4 regions of the Caenimonas terrae genome follow, and region 2 is predicted to be linked to each of the others. Evidence: predicted binding sites of a transcription regulator. Region 2 holds the regulator's gene; each other region holds the start of a gene.
The links. Region 2 encodes sigma-54, which starts transcription at its own class of promoters, with help from an activator protein. Its sites were predicted from a motif close to TGGCANGNAANCTGCTTT; they were not measured.

Region 1 (2,195 bases), on a different contig from region 2:
TGAACACCGACTTGTGCAGGTGGTGGTTCTTCGGGTCCATCTCCGAGACGATGCCGCTCGGCGCCTTGAAGGTCTGGCCGGCCATCGCCGCGATCACCTTGTCGGTGTCGGTGCTGCCGGCCTTCTTCACGGCCTGCGCCCACATGTTGACGCCGATGTAGGTGGCTTCCATCGGGTCGTTGGTCAGCGGCTTGTCGGCGCCCGGCAGGTTCTTGGCCTTGGCGTAGGCGGCCCACTTCTTCTTGAACTCGTCGTTGCTCGGGTTCTTGATCGACATGAAGTAGTTCCAGGCGGCCAGGTGGCCCACCAGCGGCTTGGTGTCCACGCCGCGCAGTTCCTCTTCGCCCACCGAGAAGGCGACCACCGGCACGTCCTTGGCCTTCAGGCCGGCGTTGCCCAGTTCCTTGTAGAAGGGCACGTTGGAGTCGCCGTTGATGGTGGAGACCACCGCCGTCTTGCCGCCGGCCGAGAACTTCTTGATGTCGGCGACGATGGTCTGGTAGTCGCTGTGGCCGAACGGGGTGTACTTCTCGTCGATGTCGGTATCCTTCACGCCCTTGCTGTGCAGGTAGGCGCGCAGGATCTTGTTGGTGGTGCGGGGATAGACATAGTCCGTGCCCAGCAGCACCCAGCGCTTGGCGCCGCCGCCTTCCTTGGACATCAGGTAGTCGACGGCCGGGATGGCCTGCTGGTTGGGCGCCGCGCCCGTGTAGAACACGTTCTTGGACAGCTCCTCGCCTTCGTACTGCACCGGGTAGAACAGCAGGCCGTTCATTTCCTCCACCACCGGCAGCACCGACTTGCGCGACACCGAGGTCCAGCAGCCGAAGATCACGGCGACCTTGTCCTGCCCGAGCAGCTGCTTGGTCTTCTCGGCGAACAGCGGCCAGTTGGAGGCCGGGTCGACGACCACCGGCTCGAGCTTGCGGCCCAGCACGCCGCCCTTGGCATTGATCTCGTCGATCGCCATCAGGACGGTGTCCTTGAGCACGGTCTCGGAAATGGCCATCGTTCCCGACAGGCTGTGCAGGACGCCGACCTTGATGGTGTCCTTGGCCTGGGCGAACGCGCTGCCGGCCAGGCCCAGACCCAGGGCGATCGATGCGGTCAGCAGTTTGAGATTTCCTCGACGATTCATGGCTTTCTCCGAAATGAGAGGGACGACCCCACATTGGGTCGCAACACGTTACGCAAGGGATATGCCAAGCTCAGGCGGCAGCGCAATCGCACCAAAAGCAGCGTTGGTTCCGATTTGGGGCACGTCGCTTGTCCACAATGGGTCGGGCGCACCAAAATGCATTGGCGCCCGGTGCCGGGACTGCGAAAGCGACCGCACCCGAATGGCACGTGACTTGCGACAGCCATCCCATACAGAGAGAGCCCGATGGAACTGACCCCGCGCGAAAAGGACAAGCTGCTGATCTTCACCGCCGCCCTGCTGGCCGAGCGGCGCCAGGCCCGCGGGCTCAAGCTCAATTACCCGGAGGCGGTGGCGCTGATTTCCGCCGCGGTGATGGAAGGGGCGCGCGACGGCCGCACCGTCGCCCAGCTCATGAGCCAAGGCCGCACCATCCTCACGCGCGCCGACGTGATGGAGGGCGTGGCGGAGATGATTCCGGACATCCAGGTGGAGGCCACCTTTCCCGACGGCACCAAGCTGGTCACCGTGCACCAGCCGATTGCCTGAAGCACTACTCAAGGAGAAGCCAATGCATTCGATCAGGAAGATCCCCGCCGGCGCGGCGCTGCTCGCGGCCTGCGCGAGCGCCCTCGCCCACGACGCCGGCGGCTGGGCCGCGATCCACTGGCACGCCAGCGATGTCCTCGGCGTCGCCGTGGTGAGCTCGCTGTGCGTCGCCGCCGTGTGGCTCGCGCGCCGGGACAAGCGCGCGGCCAGGCAGCCATGATCCCCGGCGAACTGCTGGAAGCGCCGGGCGACCACGCGTTGAACCCGGGACGGCGCAGCATCACGGTGGTGGTGCGCAACACCGGCGACCGGCCGATCCAGGTCGGCTCCCACTATCACTTCGCCGAGACCAATGCGGCCCTGGGCTTCGACCGCGAGGCGGCGCGCGGCATGCGGCTGAACATCGCGTCGGGCACCGCGGTGCGCTTCGAGCCGGGCCAGCAGCGCACGGTGGACCTGGTCGATTTCGCCGGCGACCGCATCGTCCACGGCTTCCGCGGCCTGGTGC
Region 2 (2,195 bases):
GACGAGCCCTTTGCCGGCATCGACCCGATCGCCGTCATCGAGATCCAGCGCATCATCGGCTACCTCAAGTCGCGCGGCATCGGCGTGCTGATCACCGACCACAACGTGCGCGAGACCCTGGGCATCTGCGACCACGCCTACATCATCAGCGACGGCACGGTGCTGGCGCAGGGCACGCCCTCGGAGATCGTCAACAACGCCGATGTCCGGCGGGTGTACCTCGGCGAACATTTCCGGATGTAGTGATGGCCCCCACGCTTGTCACTTCGCGTACTGCGCTGCCCCCCGGGGGGGCCCTCGCGCCTTGGGGCAGCCCGGCGGCGCCCACGCCTTAGGTTTGCTGAATGGCTGTTTCCCCATGAAGCAGGGTCTTTCGCTTCGCGTTTCACAGCACCTGGCGCTCACGCCGCAGCTGCAGCAATCGATCCGCCTGCTGCAGCTGTCGACCCTCGAACTGTCGCAGGAAGTCGAGCAGATGCTGGACGACAACCCCTTCCTCGAATTGACGCTGGAGGAGGCGCCGCGCGAGGAGTTCGGGCTCGACAAGGCGGACGCGCCGGCGCGCGACGACGACATCGACACCGAGGGCGCGGCCGAGTTCAGTCCGTCCAGCCCGGCGCCGGACAGCGCGTCGGCCACCAGCGAGAGCGAACCCGCCGCCACCAGCGAATCGGACACGCCCGACTGGGATGGCGACGGCAGCAACGAGGTGGTGCCCGACGACGGCGAATGGGGCGGCGAGGCGCCGGCCAGCCGCAACAACCTCAGCGGCGACGACCAGATGGACGCGACCGACCTGGCCCGCGGCCAGGAGTCGCTGCAAAGCCACCTGCACCGGCAGGCGCTGTCGCTGCGGCTGTCACCCGAAGACAGCGCCGCCCTGCGCTTCCTGATCGAATCGCTCAACGACGACGGCTACCTGGAGGACAGCTTCGAGGAGCTGGCCCGCGGCCTGGCCGGCGACGACCTCGAGCAGGTGGAAGAACTGGTGCATCGCTTCACCGTGGCAATGAACTTGCTGCAGCATCTGGAGCCGGTGGGCGTGGGTGCGCGCAACCTGTCGGAATGCCTGTCGCTGCAATTGAAGGCACTGGCCGGCGCCGGCGCCGGCCCCGACGATCCCTGCCACGCGGCGCTGGCGATCTGCCGGCAGCCGATCGACCTGCTGGCCCGGCGCGACGTCAAGCGGCTGGCGCAGCTGTGCGGCGAGAGCGAGGCGCGGATCAAGGCCGCGATCGGCCTGATCACGCGCCTGGAGCCCAAGCCCGGCCGCCGGTTCGTCGACGTCGAGCGCAACATCGTCGTGCCCGACGTGCTGGTCACGCGGATCGCCCGCAACGGCCAGCCCAAGTTTCGGGTCATGCTCAACCCCGAGGTGATGCCGCGGCTGCGGGTGCACGACATCTATGCCGGGGCGCTGAAGTCGCACAAGGGCGAGGGCCACCAGGCGCTGCAGCAGCGGCTGCAGGAGGCGCGCTGGTTCATCAAGAACATCCAGCAGCGCTTCGACACCATCCTGCGGGTCTCCAATGCGATCGTCGAGCGGCAAAAGAGCTTCTTCGTGCACGGCGAGCTGGCGATGCGGCCGCTGGTGCTGCGCGAGATCGCCGACGAACTCGGGCTGCACGAATCGACCATCAGCCGCGTCACCACCGCCAAGTACATGGCCACGCCCTACGGCACCTTCGAGCTGAAGTATTTCTTCGGCTCGGCGCTGGGCACCGAAACCGGCGGCAATGCGTCGAGCACCGCGGTGCGGGCGCTGATCAGGCAGTTCGTCGCCTCGGAAAACCTCAAGAAGCCGCTGTCCGACAGCCAGATCTCCGACATGCTCAAGGAGCAGGGGATCGAGTGCGCCCGCCGCACGGTCGCAAAATACCGCGAGGCCCTGCGGATCGCCCCCGCGAACCTGCGCAAGGCGCTCTAGCCATGCCGAGAAAGCTCCCGTGAACCAGCTGCAACTGTTCCTGCCCTGCGCCGCCGGCGTCGAGGGTTTCCTGGCCGACGAGGTGCACCGCATCACCGGCCTCAAGGGCGACGATCTGCTGGTCGGGCGCGGCGGCGTCGAGCTGCGTGCCTCCTGGCGCGAGGCGCTGCAGCTGAACCTGCACAGCCGGCTGGCCCAGCGTGTGCTGGTGCAGCTGTCGCACACCATGTACCGCAGCGAGAACGACCTGTATGCGGCGGCCGGTGCG
Region 3 (2,195 bases), 160 kb from region 2:
CGCCGCCGGAGCGGAAGCCGGTGTGGCGGCAGCGGGTGCGGCCGCCGTCGCGGCAGCGGCGGGCGCGGAGGCATCGGCAGCCGCGGCAGGCGCCTGCGCCTGCACCGCCGCGCCGGCGATCAACAAGCCCAGGCCGAGGCCCAGGCTGGCAAGTAGCTTTCTCATGGTCTCGTTTCTTTCTGCGATGGGTTGGTTAAAGGGCTTCCTTGCCGGTTTCGCCGGTGCGGATGCGCACGACCTGCTCGAGGTCGTAGACGAAGACCTTGCCGTCGCCGATCTTGCCGGTGCGCGCGGCCGCCTCGACCGCCTCGATCACGCGCTCGACCAGGTCGTCGGACACCGCCGCCTCGATCTTCACCTTGGGCAGGAAGTCCACCACGTATTCCGCGCCGCGGTACAGCTCGGTGTGGCCCTTCTGCCGGCCGAAGCCCTTGACCTCGGTCACGGTGATGCCCTGCACGCCGATGCCGGACAGCGCCTCGCGCACTTCGTCCAGCTTGAACGGTTTGATGATGGCCGTTACGAGTTTCATCGTGTTTCTCCTGGGAGCGGTGGAACTAGAAGCTGTACTTCACGCCGGCGACCAGGGAGCTCTTGCCCAGGTTCTTGCCGGACGGCGAGACGTACAGGCCGGAATCCGCGTTGGTGCCGACCAGGGCGAGGCTGGCCGACACGCCGTTGCCGAAGTCCTTGCCCAGCGTCAGCGAGTAATCCGTGTACGAGAAATTGCTGTTGTTCTTGACCTTCTGGTAGCCGATGTGCGGCGTCAGCGACAGGCCCCAGTAGCCGGTGTCGAAGTTGGCGCTCAGCTCCAGGTAATAGCTGTTCTTGCTGTCGGCGAAGCCGAACAGGTTGGACACGGCGTGCGAGTACTTCAGCGTGGCCGGGCCGTAGGTGCCGGCGGCGTACAGCTCGGTGGTGTTGGCGCTGACCGGCAGGTGGTTGCTGAAATACTGGTAGCGCAGCACGCCGAAGTCGTAGCCGATGTCCTTGTAGCTGGTCTTGTAGCCGCCGTAGAAGTCCACCTCGGCGTCGGAGCCGCCGCCCGCATCCTTGATCCACTGGATGGAGGAGGCCCAGGTGCCCAGGTAGAAGCCGCTCTTGTGGGCAAAGTCGATGCCGCCCTGGATGGCCGGATCCAGCCGCGACTGCGAGATGCCGCGGTAGCGGTAGTCGGTGACGGCGCCGACGTTGTACGAGAAGGTGTAGTCGGGCTCCGGCGCCTTGGGCTGGGCGAAGGCGGCGGCGCCGGTCATGGCGAGCATGGCCAAAACGATGATCTGGGTGTTCTTGCTTTGCACGGTTTCTCCTGAGGGTTGAAATGAGGGGACTGGCCGAGCTAAAGCAGGGAGCGTGCCAAAAGTTACAAGGACGCCGCGGCCGTCCACGGTCCGAAGCGGCGCCGCGTTGAAGAGGCCGGCAAGCCGCCGGCAGCGCGCACCAGCGCGGTGCCGGCGGTCGGTGATCGCATGCGCCGCCGGTCAACATGCACCTGTCTGGTGAGGGAGGATCCTGTGAGCCTGTCTTTGGTGCAAAGCCGCGCCCTGCTGGGACTGGATGCGCCGGCCGTGACGGTGGAAGTTCACCTGGCCAATGGCTTGCCGTCGTTCACGCTGGTCGGTTTGGCGGACGTCGAGGTGAAGGAAGCAAGGGAACGGGTGCGCTCGGCCATCCAGAACAGCGGGCTGGAGTTCCCGGCCAACAAGCGCATCACCGTCAACCTGGCGCCGGCCGACCTGCCGAAGGATTCGGGCCGCTTCGACCTGCCGATCGCGCTGGGCCTGCTGGCGGCCAGCGGCCAGGTCGACGGCGCGCGGCTGGCCGGCCATGAATTCGCCGGCGAGCTCTCGCTGTCGGGCGAACTGCGGCCGGTGCGCGGCGCGCTCGCCACCAGCCTGGCGCTGCAGGCGCGCGGCATCTCCACCCGGCTGGTGCTGCCGCCGCGCAGCGCGCAGGAGGCGGCACTGGTGCCGGGCGCGCGCGTCCATTGCGCGGCGCACCTGCTGGACGTGGTGCAGCAGTTCCTGCCGGCGGGCGGCGCCGAGCCGGCGCCGGGCTGGAGCTGCGTGGTGCCCGAAGCGGTGGCGCCGCTGGCGGAGCACCTGGACCTGGCGGATGTGAAGGGCCAGGCCGGCGCCAGGCGGGCGCTGGAGATCGCCGCAGCCGGAGGCCACAGCGTGCTGCTGTCCGGACCG
Region 4 (2,195 bases), 340 kb from region 2:
CGGCAAGATCAAGTTCAAGAAGTTCGGCCCGCTGGACATCGAGCTGCGGGTCGCCACCATTCCGTCGGCCGGCGGCGTCGAGGACGTGGTGATGCGGATCCTGGCGGCCGGCGAACCGATCCCGCTGGAGAAGCTGGGATTGACGGACCACAACCGGGAGCGGCTGGAAAGAACCGTCAGCAAGCCCTACGGCCTCTTCTACGTCTGCGGCCCCACAGGGTCGGGCAAGACGACCACGCTGCACTCGGTGCTGAAGTTCCTCAACAAGCCCGACACCAAGATCTGGACCGCGGAAGACCCGGTCGAAATCACGCAGAAGGGCCTGCGGCAGGTCCAGGTCAACCGGAAGGCGGGCATCGATTTCGCGCTCGTGATGCGCGCTTTCCTGCGGGCCGATCCGGACATCATCATGGTGGGCGAGTCGCGCGACAAGGAAACGGTGGCGATGGGCGTCGAGGCGTCCCTCACCGGCCACCTGGTGTTCTCCACGCTCCATACCAACTCCGCGCCCGAGTCGATCACGCGCCTGCTGGACATGGGGATGGACCCGTTCAACTTCGCCGACGCGCTGCTCGGCATCCTGGCGCAGCGGCTGGCCAAGAAGCTGTGCGACTGCAAGGAGTCGTACACGCCGAGCTCGGACGAACTGCGGACCTTCATTGCCGAATACGCCCAGGAGCTGCAACACACGCAGAAGTGGAAGGCGGATCCGGGCGGCGAGGCACAGCTCCTGTATGAAAGCTGGGTCGAGCTGTACGGCCAGGACGGCAATTTGAAGTTCTACCGGGCGGTGGGCTGCGAAAAGTGCAACAAGTCGGGCTACAAGGGCCGGATCGGCCTGCACGAGCTCCTGATCGCCGATGACAGCATCAAGCGCCTGGTCCAGGAGCGGGCCCGGGTGGCGGAGATCTTCGCCACCGCGGTCGAAACCGGAATGCGGACCCTGAAGATGGACGGCATGGAGAAGATCATGCTGGGACTGACTGACCTGAAGCAGGTCAGGTCGGTCTGCATCAAGTAAGGGGAAACATTTTTGTCACTTCGAATGCCAAAAATGGCCCTCCAGGCCGCCGAAACCGCACTTTCTCACATTCAGCCCCCGCCCAGAGCGCGAAAACCGGTTGGCACAGAACCTGCTGACCAACAAGACCCAAACCACTTGAGGAGTTGATTTATGAAGCGTTCCGTCCAACAGGGTTTCACCCTGATCGAATTGATGATCGTGGTCGCGATCATCGGTATTCTTGCTGCGGTGGCTCTGCCCGCCTATCAGGACTACACCAAGCGCGCCAAGCTGTCTGAGGTCGTTCTGGCCGCTTCTGCTTGCCGTACGACGATTTCCGAGGTGTATCAGACCGGTTCCCTGTCGACGGTTGCTGCCGACGCCTGGGGTTGCGAGTCGACCGGCCAGTCCTCCAAGTACGTGAAGTCGATCCACACCGACACCGCCGGCAAGATCACCGTCATGGCGACGGGCTTCGGCGATGCCAACATCGACGACAAGACGCTTGACCTGGTCCCGACCACGTCCGGTGGCACCGCCATCACCGCCTACTCGCAAGGCACGGTTGTCGGCGGCTGGAAGTGCGGCCCTGGCGCCACCAGCCCGATCCTGGCCAAGTACCTGCCGGGCTCTTGCCGCGGTTAATTCTTGACACGTCAAATGGGCGGCTTCGGCCGCTCATTTTTTTTGTCCCGCGGGAAGTCCTGTCGGCCACACGGACATCCATCATGATCGTGCTAGCCTCGACTGCGAAGTCATGCATCATTCAACAATGATCCGGTCGTGCGAGTTGACGGTGCTCATGCCCTGCCTCAACGAGGCACGGACGGTGCAAGCCTGCATTGCGGACGCGCTCAAGTACCTCGCGACCGCCGGGGTCGACGGCGAGGTTCTGGTGTCGGACAACGGTTCGACCGACGGATCGGTCGAACTCGCGCAAGCGGCGGGCGCCCGCGTGGTCCATGCGCCGCGCCGCGGCTACGGAGCTGCGCTGCAGGCGGGAATCCACGAGGCCAAGGGCCGCTTCATCATCATGGGAGACGCCGACTGCAGCTACGATTTTTCGCAGCTCCAGGCGTACGTCGAGCGCCTGCGCGCCGGCGCCGAGCTGGTCATGGGCAATCGCTTCCGCGGCGGCATCGAGCCCGGCGCCATGCCCTTTCTCCACCGCTATCTCGGCAATCCGGTCCTG

Region 1: a site for sigma-54 is predicted at 1,342-1,359, ahead of ACFPOE_RS05320 (urease subunit gamma). Genes of this name have one in related genera too.
Region 3: a site for sigma-54 is predicted at 1,342-1,359, ahead of ACFPOE_RS03090 (TorF family putative porin). Genes of this name have one in related genera too.
Region 4: a site for sigma-54 is predicted at 1,123-1,140, ahead of ACFPOE_RS04025 (pilin). Genes of this name have one in related genera too.

Annotation. Positions count from the first base shown of each region.
Region 1 is NZ_JBHSMF010000004.1:6,927-9,121, reverse strand. Features, by position in the region: gene urtA (urea ABC transporter substrate-binding protein) at 1-1,138, opposite strand, end outside; gene ACFPOE_RS05320 (urease subunit gamma) at 1,385-1,687, shown strand; gene ACFPOE_RS05315 (hypothetical protein) at 1,710-1,907, shown strand; gene ACFPOE_RS05310 (urease subunit beta) at 1,904-2,195, shown strand, end outside.
Region 2 is NZ_JBHSMF010000002.1:476,057-478,251, reverse strand. Features, by position in the region: gene lptB (LPS export ABC transporter ATP-binding protein) at 1-243, shown strand, start outside; gene ACFPOE_RS02335 (RNA polymerase factor sigma-54) at 359-1,927, shown strand; gene ACFPOE_RS02330 (THUMP domain-containing class I SAM-dependent RNA methyltransferase) at 1,947-2,195, shown strand, end outside.
Region 3 is NZ_JBHSMF010000002.1:631,332-633,526, forward strand. Features, by position in the region: gene ACFPOE_RS03080 (ammonium transporter) at 1-165, opposite strand, end outside; gene glnK (P-II family nitrogen regulator) at 194-532, opposite strand; gene ACFPOE_RS03090 (TorF family putative porin) at 558-1,301, opposite strand; gene ACFPOE_RS03095 (YifB family Mg chelatase-like AAA ATPase) at 1,515-2,195, shown strand, end outside.
Region 4 is NZ_JBHSMF010000002.1:820,526-822,720, forward strand. Features, by position in the region: gene ACFPOE_RS04020 (GspE/PulE family protein) at 1-1,021, shown strand, start outside; gene ACFPOE_RS04025 (pilin) at 1,175-1,648, shown strand; gene ACFPOE_RS04030 (glycosyltransferase family 2 protein) at 1,776-2,195, shown strand, end outside.